Regions from separate parts of the Marinobacter apostichopi genome, predicted to be linked through region 3. Evidence: predicted binding sites of a transcription regulator. Region 3 holds the regulator's gene; each other region holds the start of a gene.
The links. Region 3 encodes FliA, which starts transcription of late flagellar genes. Its sites were predicted from a motif close to CTAAAGTTTNNNNNNNNNNNGCCGNTAA; they were not measured.
Positions count from the first base shown of each region.

Region 1: the regulator FliA is predicted to act here: its motif matches at 2,309-2,336, upstream of QUE89_RS06345 (flagellar protein MotY).
Region 2: the regulator FliA is predicted to act here: its motif matches at 2,761-2,788, upstream of QUE89_RS05580 (methyl-accepting chemotaxis protein).

Region 1 covers NZ_AP028070.1:1,380,542-1,387,556, forward strand. The annotation lists gene QUE89_RS06330 (SDR family oxidoreductase) at 1-433, shown strand, start outside; gene rnt (ribonuclease T) at 485-1,138, opposite strand; gene pyrC (dihydroorotase) at 1,183-2,214, opposite strand; gene QUE89_RS06345 (flagellar protein MotY) at 2,380-3,303, shown strand; gene QUE89_RS06350 (histone deacetylase family protein) at 3,300-4,226, opposite strand; gene QUE89_RS06355 (bifunctional acetate--CoA ligase family protein/GNAT family N-acetyltransferase) at 4,437-7,015, shown strand, end outside.
Region 2 covers NZ_AP028070.1:1,204,808-1,211,822, forward strand. The annotation lists gene ilvG (acetolactate synthase 2 catalytic subunit) at 1-727, opposite strand, end outside; gene QUE89_RS05580 (methyl-accepting chemotaxis protein) at 1,062-2,723, opposite strand; gene QUE89_RS05585 (pseudouridine synthase) at 2,856-3,581, shown strand; gene QUE89_RS05590 (sensor domain-containing diguanylate cyclase) at 3,701-5,596, shown strand; gene QUE89_RS05595 (amidase) at 5,563-7,015, opposite strand, start outside.
Region 3 covers NZ_AP028070.1:2,466,569-2,473,583, forward strand. The annotation lists gene QUE89_RS11310 (flagellar motor protein) at 1-186, opposite strand, end outside; gene QUE89_RS11315 (protein-glutamate methylesterase/protein-glutamine glutaminase) at 186-1,340, opposite strand; gene QUE89_RS11320 (chemotaxis protein CheA) at 1,388-3,523, opposite strand; gene QUE89_RS11325 (protein phosphatase CheZ) at 3,541-4,326, opposite strand; gene cheY (chemotaxis response regulator CheY) at 4,347-4,730, opposite strand; gene QUE89_RS11335 (RNA polymerase sigma factor FliA) at 4,894-5,637, opposite strand; gene QUE89_RS11340 (MinD/ParA family protein) at 5,668-6,480, opposite strand; gene flhF (flagellar biosynthesis GTPase FlhF) at 6,584-7,015, opposite strand, start outside.

The DNA of each region.
Region 1 (7,015 bases), 1.1 Mb from region 3:
ACTGACCAACGCGCCGCGTTTTTCCGCGTACGTAGCGTCCAAGTCCGCCCTGGATGCGTTCAGCCGCTGTGCGGCAGCTGAGTGGTCAGATCGCAACGTCACCTTCACCACCATCAACATGCCGCTGGTGAAGACGCCGATGATCGCGCCGACCAAGATCTACGATTCTGTGCCGACTCTGACTCCGGACGAAGCAGCCGACATGGTTGCCGAAGCCATTGTCTACCGTCCGAAGCGCATTGCAACGCGTCTGGGTATCTTTGCCCAGGTACTGCATGCACTGGCGCCGAAGATGGGTGAGATCGTGATGAACACCGGCTACCGCATGTTCCCGGATTCACCGGCAGCGGCGGGCAGCAAGTCTGGCCAGAAGCCGAAGGTGTCGTCCGAGCAGGTGGCCTTCGCGGCGATCATGCGTGGCATCTACTGGTAAGCTAGCGCCCAGTGATGAAAAACCCCGCCTTGGCGGGGTTTTTTATGACTGTTACTCCGATTCTTCCACCGGTGGCGGTGGAAACCCACCCAGCTCTTTCCAGCGGTTGACGATGCCGCAGAACAGATCGGCGGTTTTTTCGGCATCGTAGGCGGCGGAGTGCGCCTCCTTGTTGTTGAACGGAATGCCGGCCAGCTTGCAGGCCTGGGCCAGAACGGTGTGGCCATAGGCGAGACCGGCCAGGGTAGCGGTGTCGAACGTTGAGAAAGGGTGGAACGGATTGCGCTTGATGTCCGAACGCATGGCAGCGGCAAAGACGAAATTATGGTCGAAGGTGGCATTGTGGCCCACCAGCACCGCTCGCTTGCAGTCAAAGGCTTTCACTGCCTTCCGAATAGGCGTGAAAATTTCGCTCAGGCCTTCCCGTTCGGGGACGGCTTCCCGCTCCGGATTCCACGGATCAATGCCGGTGAAATCGAGGGCCGACTGTTCCAGGTTGGCGCCTTCAAACGGATCGATTTGTTGTACGTGGGTCTCGCCACGCACCAGGTAGCCGTTTTCGTCCATGGTCAGCAGCACGGCGGCCACTTCAAGGAGGGCATCCCGTTCCGGGTTGAAACCTGCGGTTTCCACGTCAACAACCACGGGTAAAAAGCCGCGAAAGCGGCGGGACAGCGGATGCGGTTCTTTGTTTTCGTCAGTCACTCAAACTCCGGTCGTGCCAGGTGATAAAAAGTCAGGATGGTTTTTTACGCAAGGCGCCAGTGAACGGTTTCACCCGCCTTCAGTGGCACGATGTGGCCGTTGGCCAGCGGTAGCTGGTCCGGCATGGTCCAGGGCTCGCGCACCAGGGTAACGGTGTCGCTGTTGCGCGGCAGACCGTAGAAGTCTGCGCCGTTGAAGCTGGCGAATGCTTCCAGTTTGTCCAGAATGCCAAGCTCATCGAACACCTCTGCGTACAGGCTCAGTGCGCCGTAGGCTGAGTAACAGCCGGCGCAACCGCAGGCGGCTTCCTTGCGGTCCTTGGAGTGGGGCGCCGAATCGGTCCCCAGGAAGAAACGCTTGTCACCGCTGGCGACGGCATCGCGCAGGGCCTGTTGATGGCGGTTACGCTTCAGAATTGGCAGGCAGTACAGGTGCGGCCGAATACCGCCCACCAGCATATGGTTGCGGTTGTACATCAGGTGCTGGGGCGTCAGGGTTGCGGCCAGGTTGTCACCCTTGTGTTGTTGCACAAACTCCGCGGAATCCGCGGTGGTGATGTGCTCCAGAACCACCTTCAGGTTGGGAAAGGCTTCCATGGTCGGGGCCAGAACCCGCTCCAGGAAGACCTTCTCACGGTCGAAAATGTCGATGTCTGCGTCGGTGACCTCGCCGTGAACCAGCAGCAACATGCCACATTCGGCCATGGCATCCAGTACGGGGTAGATGTTGCGAATATCCTTCACACCCGACGCCGAGTTGGTGGTCGCACCGGCCGGGTAGAGTTTTGCAGCCACCACACCCGCAGCCTTGGCTTCTCGGATAGTCTCTGGCGTGGTTCCCTCGGTCAGATACAGAGTCATCAGCGGTTGGAAGTCGGTGCCCTCGGCGGCCGCCAGGATTCGGTCCTGATAGGCCGTCGCGTCAGTCGCCGTAACGACCGGCGGTACCAGGTTCGGCATGATGATGGCTCGCCCGAAGCAGGCTGCGGTGGCTGGCACCACGTCGGCGAGAATGTCGCCGTCGCGAACGTGCAGGTGCCAGTCGTCGGGCCGGGTGAGGGTGATCTGATCGGTCATGGGCGGTTTCCGCGATTCGGTCAGTGGGCCATGGCCCTGAGAAAATTTTGCGGATTATAGCAGAAGGGGCGAGTGTTTGTTTTTGTATCCGGCGCTAAAGTCGGTGCGACGGGCGCCGTTAAACAGGCTATATGCTGAAATACCCAAGAGCGTCGGTAAACCGTTATGGCATCCAGCTTTCCCAAATCATTTCCGAATCTGCTCGGCGCCTTGGCGCTTGGGGTGTCGGCCTCTGTTGATGCCGCGAGCTACGGTGCCGGTATCGAGAACAGTCAGTGGTACCTGTCGGAGTCCGTTTTTGAATGCGCCCTGGTGCATGAAGTTCCCGGATACGGCAAGGCGGTCTTCCGGCACCGGGCAGGGGAGCAACTGACGTTTTTCCTCGAATCGTCATCCCCGTTGATGCGACCGGGCCGGGGTACTCTGGTGGTGGAAGCACCGGCCTGGCGGCCAGGTGTTGCGCCCAGGTCCATGGGCAAAGTGACGGTGTCGGACAGTAATCGTCCGGTGCTGCTGGATACCCGTCAGGCTATGGTGCTAGTCCAGGGCCTGTTGCAAGGTATGCGCCCCACCGTCAGCCGGGAATCCTGGTTTGATGGCCGCCTGGTGCGAGTGCACGTATCTAACGTCAATTTCTCCGGGCAGTTCCAGAACTACCGGGCCTGCACCGCGAATCTGCTGCCGGTGAATTACGACCAGATCCGCCGTTCCCGCATTCCGTTCGCCAGTGGCAGTTCCAGTCTGTCCGACGGCGATCGGGCATTGCTGGACAACGTAGTCACCTTTGTTTTGGCTGACCCCAGCGTCGAGAGAGTCTTCGTTGATGGCCACAGTGACCGCCTGGGCAGCCGGATTGACAATCGGGCGCTGTCTGAAAAGCGCGCCAATGTGGTGGCGGACTATCTGAAAGCCCGAGGTATGTCCGAGGATTTGATTACCGTGCGTGCCCATGGCGACCAATACCCGGTTTCACGGCGCCCGGCGGACAACCGCCGAACCAACATTCGCTTGCAGCGTGAGGGCGAGCGCCCCGAGCTTCAGCAGGCCAACGGTTATGGCGGCGATTCAGCCGAGGATGGTCCGGGTTAATTGACCGACTTTAGTACCTGTACATGAGCCGCAACGCTTTCAGCCAGGGCCTTGAGGTGATAACCACCTTCCAGGGTTGAAATGACCCGGTCATTGGCGTGGTCACGGGCCACGCCGACAATCATTTCTGTTAACCAGCGATAGTCTTCCACTTCCAGATTCAGTTCCGCCAGGGGATCCTGCGCGTGGCCATCGAAGCCGGCTGAAATCAGGATCAGTTGAGGATCAAAGTCTCGCAGTCTCTGCATCCAGGCATTCTCGATGGTCTTGCGGTATTCGATGGCAGCGCAGCCAGCGGCAATCGGGGTGTTGATGATGTTGCTGGCCTGTCTGTGAACGTGGGAGTGCGGGTAGAACGGGTGCTGGAAGCTTGAGCACATGAGAATGCGCTCATCGCCACCGACAATGTCCACCGTGCCATTGCCCTGGTGCACATCGAAATCTATGATGGCCACCCGTTCCAGCTGGTGGAAGGTCAGGGCCCGCATCGCGGCCAACGCGATGTTGTTGTAGAAACAGAACCCCATCGATTTTGCCCGTTCAGCGTGGTGCCCAGGTGGTCGTGCACAGACAAAGGCATTCGTTACCTGGCCACTCATAACCATGTCCACGGCCTGCACATTGGCGCCAGCTGACAGACGAGCGGCCCGCAAGGTATCCGGCATCATTGCGGTATCAGGATCGGTAAACACCCGGCCACGGGTCGGCTGCATCAGGTCGAGTTGGTGCAGATACTGTTCAGGATGTACGGTCAGTAATTGATCACGGGTGATTTCTTCCGGGCGGACCCAGTCCAGATTCTGATCCAGACCGGTTTCGGCAAGGTAACTGAGAATGGCTGAAATCCGCTCCGGGCACTCCGGATGTCCCGGGCCCATGTTGTGCTTCAAACAGTCGTCGTGGGAAAAAAATGCCGTGGTCATACGTGTCTGAACGCCCTGAATCTGCTTGTATTTTCACCAATGTTATCAGGGAATAAACTAGGCTGCCGTGTTTCTTTGGTCGTAAAGCCAGGGCTAGCCGTTTTACATCGATCGATCTGGGCCTAAGATAAGAAGGTCAGTCATAACTTACCTGATTTCTGAGAGTTACCACCTTTAGCGCCAAGCGCCTGACACCCAAGGAGAGTCTGTTTGAGTACCCGATACCTTGAAAGTCTGTTTAATCCCGCCTCCATCGTCGTAATTGGTGCGTCGGAGCGGTCGAACAGCCTTGGTGGCATGGTGCTGCGAAACCTCATGGGCGGCGGCTATCCCGGCAAGCTGTTGGTGGTCAACCAGAACGATTACGACAACGTTCATGGCGTTCCCTGCGTCAAAAAGGTCGCCAAGATGGATTTTTCGCCAGAGCTGGCGATTATTTGTACGCCGCCGGACACGGTTGCCAAGACCATCAAGCGGCTGGGCGAAGCGGGCGTGCGTACGGCCATTGTAATGACCGGGGGCATGTCCCGGACTCACAGTAAAACCGGGCAGCCGCTGATGTATTCGGTACGCGAAGCCGCGCGGGAGACTGGCATTCGCGTGCTGGGACCAAACACCATCGGGCTGATGGTGCCGGCCCGGAGTCTGAACGCGACCTACGCGCACATGGGTGCGATTCCCGGCAAGGTGGCCTTCGTTGGCCAGTCCGGTACCATCGCCAGCTCGGTAATAGACTGGGCCTTCGCCCGGGGGGTGGGTTTTTCCTATTTCCTGACTCTTGGTGATGGCATGGACATCGATCACGATGACCTGATCGATTACCTGGCGCAGGATACCCAGACTCGCGCTATCCTGCTGCACATTGAGAATATACCCAACCCGCGCCGGTTCATGTCGGCGGTCCGGGTTGCGTCCCGGACCAAGCCAGTGATTGCGGTGAAATCCGGTCGTGTGCCGGAGTCGGAATGGTTTGCCCACCAGCTTCCGGCTGGTTTGTATCGAAGTGATCCGATCTACGACGCTATGCTGCAACGAGCCGGTGTGTTGCGGGTGGATGGCCTTGGCCAGATGTTCGATGCCCTGGAAACGCTGACCCGGATGCGGCCGCTACGCCGCGAAACCCTGGCCATCATGGCCAATGGGGTAGGGCCGGGTGTGTTGGCGGTTGACCGGTTGGCGGATCTGGGCGGAGAACTGGCCCAGCTATCAGATCAAAGCATCGAAGCGCTGGCCGAAATGCTGCCACCGTACTGGACTCGCCGAAACCCCATCGACCTCAACTACGATGCCTCGCCTGAGCTGTATTCAAAAGCCATCAAGGTGCTGGCCAAAGACCCGGAAGTGGCCAACGTGCTGGTCATGTACGCGCCCAGTCTGACTGAAGACAGTCTGCAGATCGCCGATGCGGTGGTCCAGGCCGCTCAGGGTACGCGCTTGAACGTGTTTACCTGCTGGCTCGGCCAGAGCACGGTGATGGATGCCCGGGACGAGTTCTATCAGGCAGGGGTGCCTTCGTTCTTTAGCCCGGAAAAAGCGGTCATGGCCTTCATGCAGCATGTTCGGCACCAGCGGGTGCAACGCTTGCTGACTGAAACCCCGGAGTCGTTCACTGATCATTATGCCGATCGCAGTCATACCCGACGGGTAGTGCTCAAGGCCTTGCGTGCTGGCCGCAATCATCTGTCGAACCAGGAAGCGCGGGAATTGACTGCGGATTACGGCATTAACACCATCGACACCATGTACTGCGACGACATGGAGGAAGTGCTCGAGGCCTTTGCGGTGGAGCGCCGGCCGGTGGATATCACCATCATTCATGAGCAGGCCTGTCAGCCGTTCGTCAAGCTTAGCCCCAGTCAGCGTCGTTACAAGGGGACCATGCAGAAGCTGAACGGCGAGCCGGCGATCATCGACGCATGCCGTTACTTGATGGAAGAGTACCGGCTGCATTTTCCTGATAGCGGCTTCCTGGGATTTGCCGTCCAGTATTCGTACCAGCACGTCGGTGGCGTCGAATTCAGCGTTGGCATCACCCGGGATTCGCTGTTTGGGCCATTGGTGGTGTGCGGGGCCTCTGGTGCCGAGATCAACGTTACCACCGACCGTCAGATTGCATTGCCACCGTTGAATATGGTGCTGGCGCGGGAGTTGCTGCGGCGGACCTACATGTACAAGCTGCTGAAAGAAAATAGCCTGCAACCGGACGAGGACGTTCGGGCAGTGTCCGAAACCCTGGTGACCCTGTCCCAGATCGTGATCGACATTCCCGAAATTCAGGGCCTGGAAATTTCGCCGCTGCTATTTAACGAGCAGGGCGCCGTTGCCGTCAACATTGCTATCAGTGTCTGCGACCAACCGAGCCAGCCAATCATTCAGGCCTATCCCCGGGAGCTGGAGGAGTGGATCGTGCTGCCGAAATCCGGGCGCCGGGTTATCATTCGCCCGGTACTGGCCCAGGACGAGCCGGCACACCGTGCCTTTCATGAGCTGCAGTCTCCGGAATCCATTCGTTACCGGTTCTTCCAATACCGCAAACACTTCTCACGGGAAGATGTGGCGCAGATGGTCCAGATTGATTACGATCGCGAGATGGTGTTCATTGCGAATGCGCCCCGTGAAGACGCTGAGGGCGAGGAAACCCTGGGCACGGTGCGCACCTGGACCGACGCCGACAACCTGCAGTGCGAATTCGCGGTGATGGTGCACGACAAGATGAAAGGCGAGGGCCTGGGTGTCGCGCTGATGCAGAAGATGATCGATTACTGTCGAGCTCGCGGCACGGTGGAAAT
Region 2 (7,015 bases), 1.3 Mb from region 3:
GGGTGCTGTGTTTACCGCCGTTACCAATGCCTTTCAGGGTGACAACGCTGGGCAGGGCGGAGGTTTCGGAAAATTCGCGGAAGTTGTCTTCAGCGTGGGCCAGGCTCACACCGCCACCGCTGTAGAGCAGGGGCTTTCGGGCCGAGCGCAGCATGGCCACCGCTTCGGAAACATCGGTGCTGGTGGTAGCGGCACTCGCGGTCTGAGGCTCGCATGAGGGTGTTGGAGCCGATGCCAGCAATACGTCTTTGGGAATGTCGATCCATACCGGCCCGGGGCGTCCGCTCTGGGCAAGATCAATCGCTTCGTCCATGATCTCGGCCAGCTCGTCGGTGCTGTCCACCAGGTAACTGTGTTTGACGATGCCCAGGGTCATGCCCAGAACGTCGGTTTCCTGGAAGGCGTCGGTGCCGATCAGGCCGGAGGGCACTTGCCCGGTGATCACCAGCATCGGGATGGAATCCCGGTGGGCGTTGGCAACACCGGTGATCAGGTTGGTGGCACCCGGCCCGGAGGTGGCGATGCATACGCCCAATTGGCCACTGGCCCGGGCATAGCCGTCGGCGGCTAAGGCGCATCCCTGTTCGTGGCGACACAGCACGTGTTCGGTTCCGACATCATCCACGAGTGCATCGTAGAGCGGCATGATGCAGCCACCCGGGTAGCCGAAAACGGTGGAGATGCCGTGGCGATGGAACGCGTCGAGGATGTACTGTGCGCCGTTCATGATCGATGTTTTCCTTTTTGTGGCGGCAAAAAAAGCCCCCGGGACCTTTCGGTGCCGGGGGCTCTTGGTGTCTTGTCAGGTTGTTGCTATCTCACCCGCTTGTCCACGCAAAAGCCCCCGGACGGTACCACGACCACCAGGACAAGCTTCACTAGGACAATCACTGCGCTGAGATTCATAAGATCAACAATCTGCTCTGAATTCGTTAACTGCGTAAGGTTAGAATCTACCCCACGTTTTTAACCGGTTGCAACCGTTTCTTGTCAGTTTTTTCGTGCGGGCTCGGTGGCTGTGCCATCCGGCCCGCACAAAACGATCCTATTAGCTGCGAATTCTAGCTGCGAATTCGGCCAGCCATTTCACGGGCCTTTCGCGCCATGTTGTCCAGCTCCGGGACAGTGCGCAGGTTTTCTTCAGCCGCTTCGCTCATGCTTTCCGAGATCTCGGCCACTTCGGTTACGTTGCGGCTGATGTCTTCGCTGACGCTGGTCTGCTGCTCGGCTGCGGTGGCTACCTGAGTGGTAGCGTCGTTGACGCTGGCCATACGCTGGCTGATTTCGCTCAGAGTGTGTCGGACCGCTTCTACCGATTCGCTGCTTTCCTCGGCAACCACGCCGGAGGCCTGCATGTATTCGGTGGCATCCCGCGAGGCGGAGCCAATGGTCTCAATGATCTGGTCAATTTCCACCGTGGCTTCCTGGGTTTTGGCGGCCAGGTTGCGGACTTCATCCGCCACTACGGCAAAGCCACGTCCGGCTTCGCCGGCCCGGGCTGCTTCAATGGCGGCGTTCAGGGCCAGCAGGTTGGTCTGATCGGCAATTTCTCGAATTACCCGCATGACGTCGCCAACCCGGCGGCCATCACTGGCCAGTTGGTTCACCGTTTTGGCCGAGCTTTGGATCTGGTCGGTCAGCCGTCGCATGCTCTCGACCGCCTGGTTGATCTGCTGGTCAGCCTGCTGGGTCTGGCCCGTGGTCTCTGTCACCTGAGAGGCTACGGAAGCCGCGTGGTGGGCTACATCCTGTGCCGTTGCCGACATCTCGTTCATGGCAGTGGCAATTTGATCAATACGCTGGTGGGCCTGGTCAGACTGGGACGATACCCGGTCGGCATTGTTTCGGATCAGCGCTCCGGTATGCTCCATCTGGGTGGCGTTGCTCTGCATCAGACCACCGGTTTCGGCCAGGAAGCTGTGTAGCAGACGGGAGGTGTCTGCCAGTTTGCCGAGCTCATCGTTTCGGGTCAGGGTAGTGGGCTCAGACAGGTCACCCTTGCCCAGCTTATCGAGTTGTCCAATGAGCTGCTGGGCCGGTCGCACCACAGATCGGATCAGAACGATGACGCAGGCCAGGGTGCCGAGCAGAATCGCGGCGAACAGCAGGGTACCGATCTGCCAGGTGCTGGATTGTACCGATTCTTTCAGGTCACCAGCGTAAGTCAGACTGGACGCACGGATTAGGCTCGATGCCTCTTCAACCAGTTTGGCCGGCTCGCGGTCGATACCGGCTACCGCGGCGTCGCCGGCGGCGTGTTCATAGCCAGACTCCACAAAAGCTTCGAATCCTTTGCGGTAGGCGCTGCCCATACGCTCATGCGATCTGCGGAACTGGGTCATCAGCTTCTTGGCTTCCGGGTCTGTTAGCTTCGGAATCAGTTCGTTCAGCTCAGACTGTATTTCTGCTTCCCGCTCCTGGAACCGACCCCAGTATTTCTCGCGCTGGCCGTCGTCATCGCCTCGTATCAGAACGTTTTTCCATTCCTGAACCTGGGTCTTGAAACTGGCCAGTATGTCCTGCGCTTCAAGCGCATGAACCATTTCGCTACCAACCAGGCTGCTGTAATCGTCACCTGTTTCGAGCGAAGCCTTGAAATAGAAACCTGCCACAATCGCAATAACCAGGTTGGCGATAAATACGATGGTGAGAATGCGGTTGAGAATACTGCGGGAGTACCAATTCATTGGGTGGCCTTTTTGCAAGGGACGTAAATCGCTCATGCCAGCGAATGTCCCTATGCACCGGCTCTTAAGACTATAATCGGCGGATATTTCAGTTTCTTTAATTTTCGGGAGCAAATTCCGGGAATTTCATGCTTCTTTTTACGGTGCTTGCTAGATGGGTTCGTTTTGATGGTGTTGACGTCGAGCAATCCCCTGAGTGTTCTTTACCGGGATGAATGCCTTTTGGTGGTTCATAAACCCGCGGGGCTGCTGGTGCACCGAAGCCCGATCGATAAGCACGAAACGGAATTCGCGCTGCAATATGCCCGGGCACTGAACGGTGGTGAACATGTTTACCCGGTTCATCGGCTGGATCGGCCGACGTCGGGAGTGCTGGTGTTTGCGAAAGATTCAGAAACGGCACGGACACTCGGTCTGGCCATGATGGCGGGAGAGGTGAGCAAAACCTACCAGGCCGTAGTTCGCGGCTGGCCGGCGGAGTCCGGTTTCATCGATCATCCGTTGCGAGAAGAGCCGGAGGATCGGCGTCAGAAAGGCTCGGAACAGCCGGTGCGGGATGCTCGGAGTCGCTACAGAACCCTGGCGACCACGGAAATTCCGGTGGCAATCGAACGGTACCCGAGTAGCCGCTACGCGCTGGTTGAACTTTATCCGGAAACGGGGCGCAAGCATCAACTGCGCCGGCACATGAAGCACATTAACCATCCTATCATCGGCGACGCCAATCACGGTCGTGGTCGCCATAACCGGTACTTTGCCGAGAGGTTCGGGCAGGGACGGTTGATGCTCGCGGCCACGGGTATTGAATTTGCTCATCCGGTCACAGGCGAGACGCTGGTGATTGAAGCCGCGCCGGAATCCAGTTTCCAGCAGGTGCTATCGATCTTTCCGTGAGTTCGCAGTTTGTAGTTTTTTATGTTGTTTTGCTTCGAATGGTAGTAATTACCAGCAAGAACCGACTTCCTAAACGATAATGCGGTCGAAAACAACAAATTCTGAGCGGCGGATTACGGATGCCATTGTTGCGTGTACTGACCATTTTCTTCGGCCTGATGGTTGGCTTTTTCTCTCTCGTTGCTGCGGCTGCGGATCGCCAGGCTACCTGGGATCTGCAATCCAAGCGCATTGAACTCTCGCGCTTCGTTGATTACTGGCCGGAACCAGAGCTGCCCATGGGCATTGCGGACGTGACGGACCTTGATTCACAACGCTGGACGCCGAATAACAGTGAAAGCCTCAGCCTGGGCTATGGAAAATCGGCTTACTGGTTTCGGTTAGCGGTGGAAAATCCAACCGACCAAGCTCTGCAGCCCGTGATGGAAATCGCCTACCCGGTACTGGATCGGATAGAGATCTTCATCAATCCGGAAAGCGAAGGCGCCGAACCTTTAGTGCTCGGCGACAAGCAGCCATTTCATGCTCGGCCCATCGAGCATCGTAACTTCGTGGTTCCCCTGAATCTGGCGGCCGGCGAGCAAACCTGGATTTACCTGCGGGTGGAAACCACCAGTTCCATGCAGGTGCCGCTGATCTTGTGGGAGCAGGACAACTTCCTTTCCGCAGAGCAGGCGCGCAGCATCTTCCAGGGGTTTTATTACGGCATTATCCTGGTCATGGTGCTTTACAATCTGTTCGTGTTTATGGCGGTCAAAGAGCAGAGCTTTCTGCATTATGTTGGCTATATCACGGCAATGCCCCTGTTCCTGGCCAGCCTCCATGGCTTGGCCTTTCAGTATCTCTGGCCGCAGGCAACCTGGTGGAATGACCAGGCAATCACCGTGTTTCTGAATCTGGCTCTGGTGTTCGGCGGTACGTTCAGTCTTCGATTCATCAATGTCTCACCCAGCAATCACCCGTTTCTACACCGGTGGGCGGTCGGGGTCGTCGTGGCCGCCGCTGTGCTCGCGTTCGCGGGTTTGATGGTGCCTTACAAGTATCTGATTCTGCCCACCATATTGCTGGCTTTCATTACCTGTTCCACCATGTTGGTGATGAGCATTGTTCGGTGGATTCAACAAGATCCAGCGGCCCGCTACTACACCTTTGCCTGGGTATCCATGCTGTTCGGCGGTATGGTGCTGGCGCTGAGCAAGTTCACGGTTTTGCCGCGAAACCTGTTGACGGAAAATGCCACCCAGGTTGGCTCCGCGCTGGGTGTGATTCTGCTGTCCATTGCCCTGGCAGACCGTCTGGAAAGGGAAAAGAAGCGGGTTTTCGAAACCCAGCAGCGACTGATTCGTGAAGAACGTAAAGCGCGAATGGCCCAGGAAAAATCTTTGCAGGTGCAGAGGGAGGCCAATACCCAGCTTGAAGAACGGGTTCAGCAACGCACCCAGGACCTGGAACACCTGAACGAGCAGTTGCAGGAGCTCAGTGCCACCGACGCCTTAACCCGGCTAAAGAACCGTGGGCATTTTGATCGGATCTTCCAGTCGGCTGTGGTGCGGGCTTACCGGTACGATGAAATCCTGTCGCTGTTGGTGCTCGACATCGATCACTTCAAGAAGTTTAACGATACCTACGGCCATCTGGTCGGTGACGACTGTCTGAAGATGGTGTCTCAGTGCATCCAGAAATTCATCACCCGCCCTCAGGACCTGGCAGCCCGATACGGTGGTGAGGAATTCGTGGTGCTGCTGCCCGAGACACCGATGAGTGGTGCCCTGAAAGTTGCTGAACGCATCCGGTTGGAGATCGAAAATACCGCTTTCCCGGTCTCGGGCGATGTGGTGCATCTAAGCGTCAGTATTGGCGTGTGCAGCGTGTCTCCAGCCAAGGCTGATGCTACCAAGGATATCTTCAAGTGGGCGGACGAAGCCCTGTACGAGGCCAAAGGCCAGGGTCGTAACCGGGTGGTGGCCTGGAATGCGGACGGTCAGCCCATGGTTTCACACGTCTCACCGGCCTGACGGCTGGTCGTTGCCTGATAGAGTAGCGGCCAGGGCGCCTCTGCCTCCAGGGTAAAGGCCAGGTCCAGCAACGTCTGCTCGTCGCCATGACGCCCCATGAACTGAACGCCCACAGGAAGATTGTCTCCGGTTACGCATGCGGGCACCGCAATGGCGGGTGCGCCGGTTGCGTTTGCCAGTGGGGTAAAGCCGACGTATCGGGTGAGCCGCTCAAACAGGGTGTCGAAGGGTATTTCGGGGCTCAGATAACCCAGCTCCGGGGTTGTGTGACCGAGCACTGGAGTTAAAACCGCGTCAAAACCGGCGATGGCTTTGGCGTAGTCCTGGCGGGAGCGGCGCAGGCGCCAGAGGGCGCCAGGCAAGCGATAGAACTGTCGTTTGAACGTGCGGGCCAGGCCTGCGGTCAGTCCGTCTACCCGGTGCTTATCAAAGCTCGGGTGCATGAGTTTTCGCCCATTGACCTTCACACCGAAAGCCAGGAAAGCCCAGTACAAGGCGAAGTCGCCGGGGAAGGACTCTGCCACCGGAATGGGAATCGGCTCAATTCGGTGACCGAGCTTTTCCAACCGCCGGGCTGTTGCCTCTGCGGCTGCCCGGGTTTCGACGTCGGTGGTGTGGCCGTTGATGGAATCCAGAACCAGTCCAATGGTGAGGCGTCGCCCGGACGGGCCTTCCAATCGGCCAATTCCCGGCAGTGAACGAGGTTTGAAATAATGTTCAGCCTCGGCCATGAAATTCGCGGTATCCCGCACTGATCGGCTGACGATTCCGTCGCTTATAATATTCACCGGCAGCGTTCGGGCGGCGTCGTTGTCAATCAGGCGCCCACGACTGGGTTTCAGGCCGACCAGCCCACAACAGGCCGCCGGAATGCGGATGGAGCCTCCGCCATCGTTGGCATGCGCCACGGGTACCACTCCGGCGGCGACCAGTGCTGCAGAACCACCGGAAGAGGCACCAGTGGAGTAGTCGAGATTCCAGGGGTTGCACGAAGGCGCATCGTGGGCCGGTTCGGTGCTGGCGTTAAAGCCGAATTCCGGCAGTGAACTTTTGCCCAGACAGATGAAGCCCTGATCGAGCAACTGCCGGGCAAAGGGGCTGGTTTCGGTGGCAATCGATTTGGGGACCGCGGCTGATCCATGATGAGTGGGCAGGCCCTGAATGTTGGTGTTGTCCTTGATCACCGTTGGCACGCCGGCGAAAAAAACCGAGGTTTTGGACGGTGTCTTCAGGTCGAGCCGGCCCGCCATATCCAAAGCTCGCTCAAAGTCCCCCGTTGCAAGGCCCCGAATCCGGGGGTCCACCGAGCGTGCACGCGCTACCGTTGCCTGGGTCAGTTCGGTGGCAGAAACCTCACCACGCTTAAGCTGCTCCGCCAGGCCGGTGGCGTCCGCCGTACCCAGGGCATCGTCGGTGAAG
Region 3 (7,015 bases):
CTGCTGGAAAGCCCGTTTCAAAATCGGCCAGGAAGTTTGCAAAATGGTTGCTGCAAACGTTCCGCCAATCACGATCAGCGCCGCCGGCGCATTAAACAGGGAACTGAGCGCCCCACCCTCAAGCAGATTCCCCCCCAGAATGGCGGCAAACGCCAGTACTATGCCGAGGAGACTCAAAATATCCATCAGGAAACGCCTTCTACCAGCCGCGGCCCGATCTCGTCGAGCGACAGAATTTCATCACTGAGACCGGCTTTCGCCACCGCCATGGGCATTCCGTAGATAACCGAGGATTTTTCATCCTGGGACCAGACGTCAGAGCCACTCTGCTTCATCATCCGGCAGCCATCCTTACCGTCCGCACCCATGCCTGTGAGGATTACGCCCAAAGTCTTTCCAGGGAAACTGCGCGCCAGTGAGCCAAAGGTGACGTCGACACAGGGTTTGTAGTTCAGGCGTTCATCGCCAGGCAGGATACGGACCCGACCGCGGCCACCGCGATTTTCAATCATCATCTGCTTGCCACCGGGTGCCAATAACGCCAGGCCCGGCTTGAGCATGTCGCCGTCTTCGGCCTGGCGAACCTCAATCTGGCACAACTTGTTCAGACGCTCGGCAAAGGCCGGGGTAAAACTGGCAGGCATGTGCTGAACCAGCACAATAGGCGCCGGGAAGGATGCGGGCAGAGTCGTCAACACCCGCTGCAGCGCTACCGGTCCGCCGGTGGAAGTTCCGATGCCGACCACCGTGTAGTGCTTGGCCGGGCCACGCCGATACGAGCGACGGCTGACCTCTGCCTCGACCGCCGCCTCTGGTGGACGCTGAGCCGATGCTGAGCGGGGTGTTGAAGATGACGGTGTGCGAGTGTGCGCTGCGGTGTTGTCCCGAGCAACTCCGGCGGCGGGCTTACTAACCGGCGCTGACGGAGGCCGGGCACCGGGCTGGCTGCGGGCAACGTCGAGAATACGATCAATCAGGATACGCTGGAGCTGACTGCCGTCGCGGGCAATTTCCTCGAAATTCTTCGGTAGGAAATCCACCGCCCCGGCTTCCAGTGCGTCCAGGGTTACCCGGGCGCCTTCGTAGGTGAGCGACGAGAACATCAGCACCGGTGTCGGGTGCTTTTTCATGATTTCCCGGACTGCCGAAATGCCATCCATTACCGGCATCTCGTAATCCATGGTGATGACATCCGGCCGCAATTTTGCTGCCAGTTCGACACCTTCGCGGCCATTGGTGGCCGCGCCTACTACCTTGATCTGGCCGGAGCCTGTCAGAATTTCCGTCAGCCGTTTGCGAAAGAAACCTGAATCATCCACGACCAGGACAGAAACTGTCATCCATTTCTCCTAACGAAGTCCGCTTCCACGTCCTAGCCGGACTGACCTCAACTGTAGTGTTGCAGCAGGCTGGGAACGTCAATAATCAGAGCAATACGGCCATCGCCCGTAATGGTGGCGCCCGCCATACCCGGGGTGCCCTGAAGCGCCCTGCCCAGCGGCTTGATGACCACTTCCTCCTGGCCCACCAGCTGATCCACCACAAAGCCCACTTGCTTGGTTCCCATGGCAACGATGACCACATGGGCATTGGCCGGCTCTTCCTGCCCTTTGCCCTTGCCCACCAACCAGCGTTTGATGTGGAACAGCGGGAACACCTTGTCCCGCACGACGATGCATTCGCGTCCGTCGACGATGTTGGTCTTGGTAAGATCCAGATGGAAGATTTCCACCACGTTGACCAGCGGCAGCGCGAACGACTGGTCGCCGAGCATGATCATCAGGGTCGGCATGATCGCGAGGGTCAGCGGCACCTTGATGATGATCCGGGAGCCCTTGCCCAATTCCGAGACAATACTGATCTGGCCGTTGAGCTGGCCGATTTTGGTCTTGACCACGTCCATGCCAACACCACGACCAGAGACATCCGAAATCTGCTCTTTGGTGGAAAAGCCGGCAGCGAAAATCAGATTGAAGCACTCGTTCTCGGTCAGGCGATCGGCGGCATCCTGTTCGTAAACACCCTTCTCAACCGCCTTTCGACGCAGCACTTCAGGATCCATACCGGCACCATCGTCCTCGATGGACAGCAGGATATGGTCACCCTCCTGCTCGGCGGACAGAGTGACGGTGCCCTGGCGTGGTTTACCGGCCTTTTCACGAATGTCGGGCGCTTCGATACCGTGGTCCACCGAGTTTCGTACCAAGTGGACCAGCGGATCGGACAGGGCTTCTACCAGGTTCTTGTCCAGATCCGTGTCTTCGCCGTGCATGACGAGGTTCACTTCTTTTTTCAGGCTACGGGCCAGGTCCCGAACCACACGCGGGAAACGGCCAAACACTTTCTTGATTGGCTGCATGCGGGTTTGCATGACCGCCGCCTGCAGATCGGTGGTGACGACATCGAGATTTGAGACGGCTTTGTGCATATGCTCGTCTTCACTGGACGCACCCAGGCGCTGCAAGCGATTACGTACCAGCACCAGCTCACCCACCATGTTCATGATGTCGTCCAGGCGCTTGGTGTCCACGCGCACGGTAGTCTCTGCGACCGGGGACGTATCTCGGGCTGGCGCAGGGGCTGCTGAGGCCGCTGCCTTGGCTTCAGCCTTCTTCGGCTCGGCTTTCTTGGGCCCTGTTTTCTTTGGTTCACTCTTCGAAGCAACCGGCTTTGCCTTGGCAGGTTCCGCGGCCGGCGTTCCGGTTTCACCGGTGCCCGCTGCAGTTGGCGCGCCGCCTTTGCCATGCAAATCGTCCAGCAGTTTTTCGAACTCATCGTCAGTAATCAGATCGTCACCGGCGGCGTTCGATTGGCTGGCGCTGGCCGCAGCACTGGTATCAGCTGCAGGCGCGGGCTCATCCGCGGCAACGGCACCGGCAAACTGGCCTTTGCCGTGGAGCTGATCCAGCAGGGCTTCGAATTCATCATCGGTGATGTCGTCATCGCCGGATCCACCGCCCGCAGCCGGCTCGGCCTTGACCGGATCATCAACAGTCGCGGGAGATTCTTGAGCGGCACTGCCATCCTGCAACGCGTCCAGCAACTGCTCGAATTCTTCATCGGTAATATCGCCACCGTCTTCCGCCGATTGCGGCGTGACAGCGGGAGCTTCTTCCTGTGCAGGCGATTCGCCTGCGGGTTCAGCAAAGGCGTCGAGGGACGCAATGAGCTGGTCTGGGGCTGGCGTCAGCGTTTCGCCGTTTCGGACCTGGTCGAACATTGCGTTGACGTGGTCGAGGGTTTCAAGCACCACATCCATGAGTTCGGAGTCCACCTTGCGCTTATGGTTACGCAAGATGTCGAAAACGTTTTCAGCCGAGTGACAGCAATTAACCAGAGCCTCAAGCTGCAGGAAGCCGGCACCACCCTTTACCGTGTGAAAGCCACGGAATATGGCGTTGAGCAGATCACTGTCATCAGGATTTCGCTCAAGATCTACCAACTGCTCTGACAGTTTTTCGAGAATCTCACCGGCTTCCACCAGGAAGTCCTGGAGAATCTCATCATCGGCATCAAACGCCATGGGTAATCCTCATTAGTTCAGAAACCGAGACTGGACAGCAGATCATCAACGTCGTCCTGTCCCGACACTACATCTTCACGTTCTTCGGCCTTGATCTGCGGCCCTACACCCTGCTCTGCCGAAACCTCAGTTTCATCAATCTTGTGCACGGTGCCAGTCAGCTGATCTACATGGCTGGCCATCACCACGAGGCTTAGCATCTGTTCTTCGACTTCTTTCACCAGCGCAGTGACCTTCTGAATCACCTGACCGGTCAGATCCTGGAAATCCTGGGCCAGCAGGATTTCAGACAGGCTGTTATACATGCTGTCGGCGTCGGCAGTCAGGCTGACGAAGAAGCGGTCAATCCGACCGTACAGCTCGCGGAATTCCGCTGGCTGCATCTCACGCCGACGCAGGCGCTGCCACTCGTCCCGGAGTTCCGTCGCTTCATTGCGGACCGCGTTTGCCACTGGCATGGTTTCTTCAACCAGGTCCATGGTGCGATTGGCAGCCTGGCTGGTCATCTGCACGACATATTCCAGGCGATCGGAGGCGTCGGTCATCTTCGACAGTGCTTCCTGCTGCTCCAAACTGCGCGGATCTATCTGGAAATTACGAATTGCCTCGTGAAGACTCCGGGTGAGGCGTCCAACCTCACGGTACAGGCTTTGGTCCCTGACCTCGCTGAGCTCGTTAATCACAGTCATTGCTTGAGCAAAATCGCCGGCCTGCACACTCTTGGCCAACTCCTCACTCTGACGCTGGAGCTTTTCAGTCACCTCCGGATCGAGGCTCCGATGGTTCGTATTGCTATCGCTCATAAGAGCCATCCGACCTCTGGTTACTGAATACGTTCGAAGATTTTCTCAATCTTTTCTTTAAGCACCGCGGCCGTAAATGGCTTGACCACGTAGCCATTCACACCAGCCTGGGCGGCTGCGACAATCTGGTCGCGCTTGGCTTCCGCGGTCACCATCAGCACCGGCAGGGTCTTCAGGCTTTCGTCCGCGCGCACGGCTTTCAGCAGGTCAAAACCCGACATGCCCGGCATGTTCCAGTCCGTCACCAGAAAGTCGTACTTGCCGCTTTTCAGCATTGGCAGCGCAGAATTGCCGTCGTCAGCTTCATCGGTGTTGCTGAACCCAAGATCGCGCAGCAGGTTCTTGATGATCCGTCGCATCGTGGAAAAATCATCCACGATCAGGATTTTCATGTTCTTGTCCAAAGGGACCTCCAGTTAGTCACACCCGGAATTCGTTTGACCGTTGAGCTCTAAACCTAACGGGCCGTCTTTTTTAACCACGTATTGTCTGATCTTTGATGACCATGTAAAGCGCTGGTTACCAAAAACTACACAGCGCCATGAACCGGACACACGTTATTTGTCATCATTCGTTGGCGTCTCGCTGCCAGTCGGACAGCCGACCGCGCAATCGCAGTGCGGCCTGGCTGTGAATCTGACTGACCCTGCTTTCGCTTACCCCGAGGACGGCGCCGATCTCTTTCAGGTTCAGCTCTTCCTGGTAATACAGGCTCAGAACCAGCTTTTCGCGCTCCGGTAACTCCTCAATGGCGTGCGCCAGGTTGCGCCGGAAAGCGTCGGAAGCCAGTCCATCCAGAGGATTATCACTGGTCTCTGCTTCTTCTATCGGCAGATCTCCGGATTCATTGAGCTCATCGAGGCTAAAAAGTCGTCCGCTGTTAGCGTCCGATAGCGAGGCATGATATTCCGACAGCTCCATTCCCAGCTCTTCAGCGACTTCAGGGTCCTGAGCTTCCCGGCCTTTGCGGTCTTCCACGGCCTTGATCGCTTGAGAGATACGGCGGGCGTTACGGTGAACGGACCGGGGCACCCAGTCGCCCTTACGGATTTCATCCACCATGGCGCCACGGATGCGGATTCCGGCATAGGTTTCGAAGGTAGCGCCTTTTGCGGAACTATAGCGTTGGGCAGCCTCAAGCAGGCCAATCATGCCGGCCTGCATAAGGTCTTCCAACTGCACTGAGGCCGGCAGTCGGGCCATCAGGTGCAGCGCTATTTTCTTGACCAGCGGGGCCTGCTCTTCAATGAGACGGGCCTGACCCGAGGCGCCGGCCTGCTGGTAGATTCCCAGGTTATTCGTCAATGTCATGCATCCGGTGTTGTTTTGACTGGATCAGATTCAGACTTCGACGAGCCGCTCCACAAAAAACTCGAGATGTCCCCGAGGAGAGGAAGGTAGCGGCCAGCTGTCTACTTTATCCGCCAGGGCCTTGATTGCCAGTGAGGCCTTGGCGCGGGGGTAGGCGTCCAGCACAGCGCGCTGGCGCTGCACCGATTTCTTGACGGCCTCGTCGTAGGGCACCATGCCCACGTACTGCAGGGCAACATCAAGGAAACGTTCGGTGACCCGGGTCAGTTTATCGAACAGGTGACGTCCTTCCTGTTCGTTGCGCACCTGGTTCGCCAGAATGCGGAAACGGTTGGTGCCGTACTCCCGGTTCATCAGCTTGATGAGAGCGTAAGCATCCGTAATAGAGGTAGGTTCGTCGCATACCACGAACAGCAACTCCTGGGACGCGCGGAGGAAGCTGACGACTGACTCGGAAATGCCGGCGGCGGTATCAACGATCAACACGTCAATCTGATCACTCAATTCACTGAAAGCGTTGATCAGGCCCGCGTGTTCCATGGGGCTCAGGTGGGTCATACGCTGGGTGCCGGATGAGGCCGGGACGATTTTGATGCCACCAGGGCCGTTCACCAGTACGTCCTTCAGGTCACATTCGCCTGAGAGCACATCCGAGATATTGCGATTGGAGGTAATGCCGAGCAGCACGTCGATGTTGGCCAAACCCAGGTCGGCATCCAGAATCACCACGCGACGGCCTTTCTGTGCGAGGGCGATACCGAGGTTGACCGACACGTTACTCTTGCCGACCCCACCCTTTCCACCAGATACCGCAATCACCTGTACCGGATTTGCTCTGCTCATGTTGAATCTTGTCTCTCGCCAGTTTCGTCGAAGGCTCGTCTTACTAAACAGCGCCCGTTTTGCACGCCGGATACTCCATCATCCGATACAGGTGTCACAATACTCAAGCCCCTTCAGCCACCGATTGCTCTTGCTGAATGCTTTTTAACCGCTCCACACCCAACCGAACCAGCGGAACGGCCTCTGCGTGATGCAGGTCCTCAGGGATTTTTTGACCATCCGTGTAATAGGCCACCGGCAACCCGGTTTCCATGACAAACCCCAGAGACTCGCCCAGGGTAAGGGCTTCGTCAATCTTGGTCATCACGCAGCCCGCAAGATTTGCCATCTTATAGCAATGCCAAACGGATTTCATGATGCGTGGCTGACTGGTGGCGGATACCACCAGATGAGTGCGAATGTTGTGATGGCTTTGCGCCAACTCCGACAGCTGCTCTTCGTAGCCTTTATCTGAGCTGGTCAGTCCTGCGGTATCGATCAGCACCATGTGGCGGTCGGACAATTCGTCGAGAATGGAATCCAGCGAGTGGCTTTC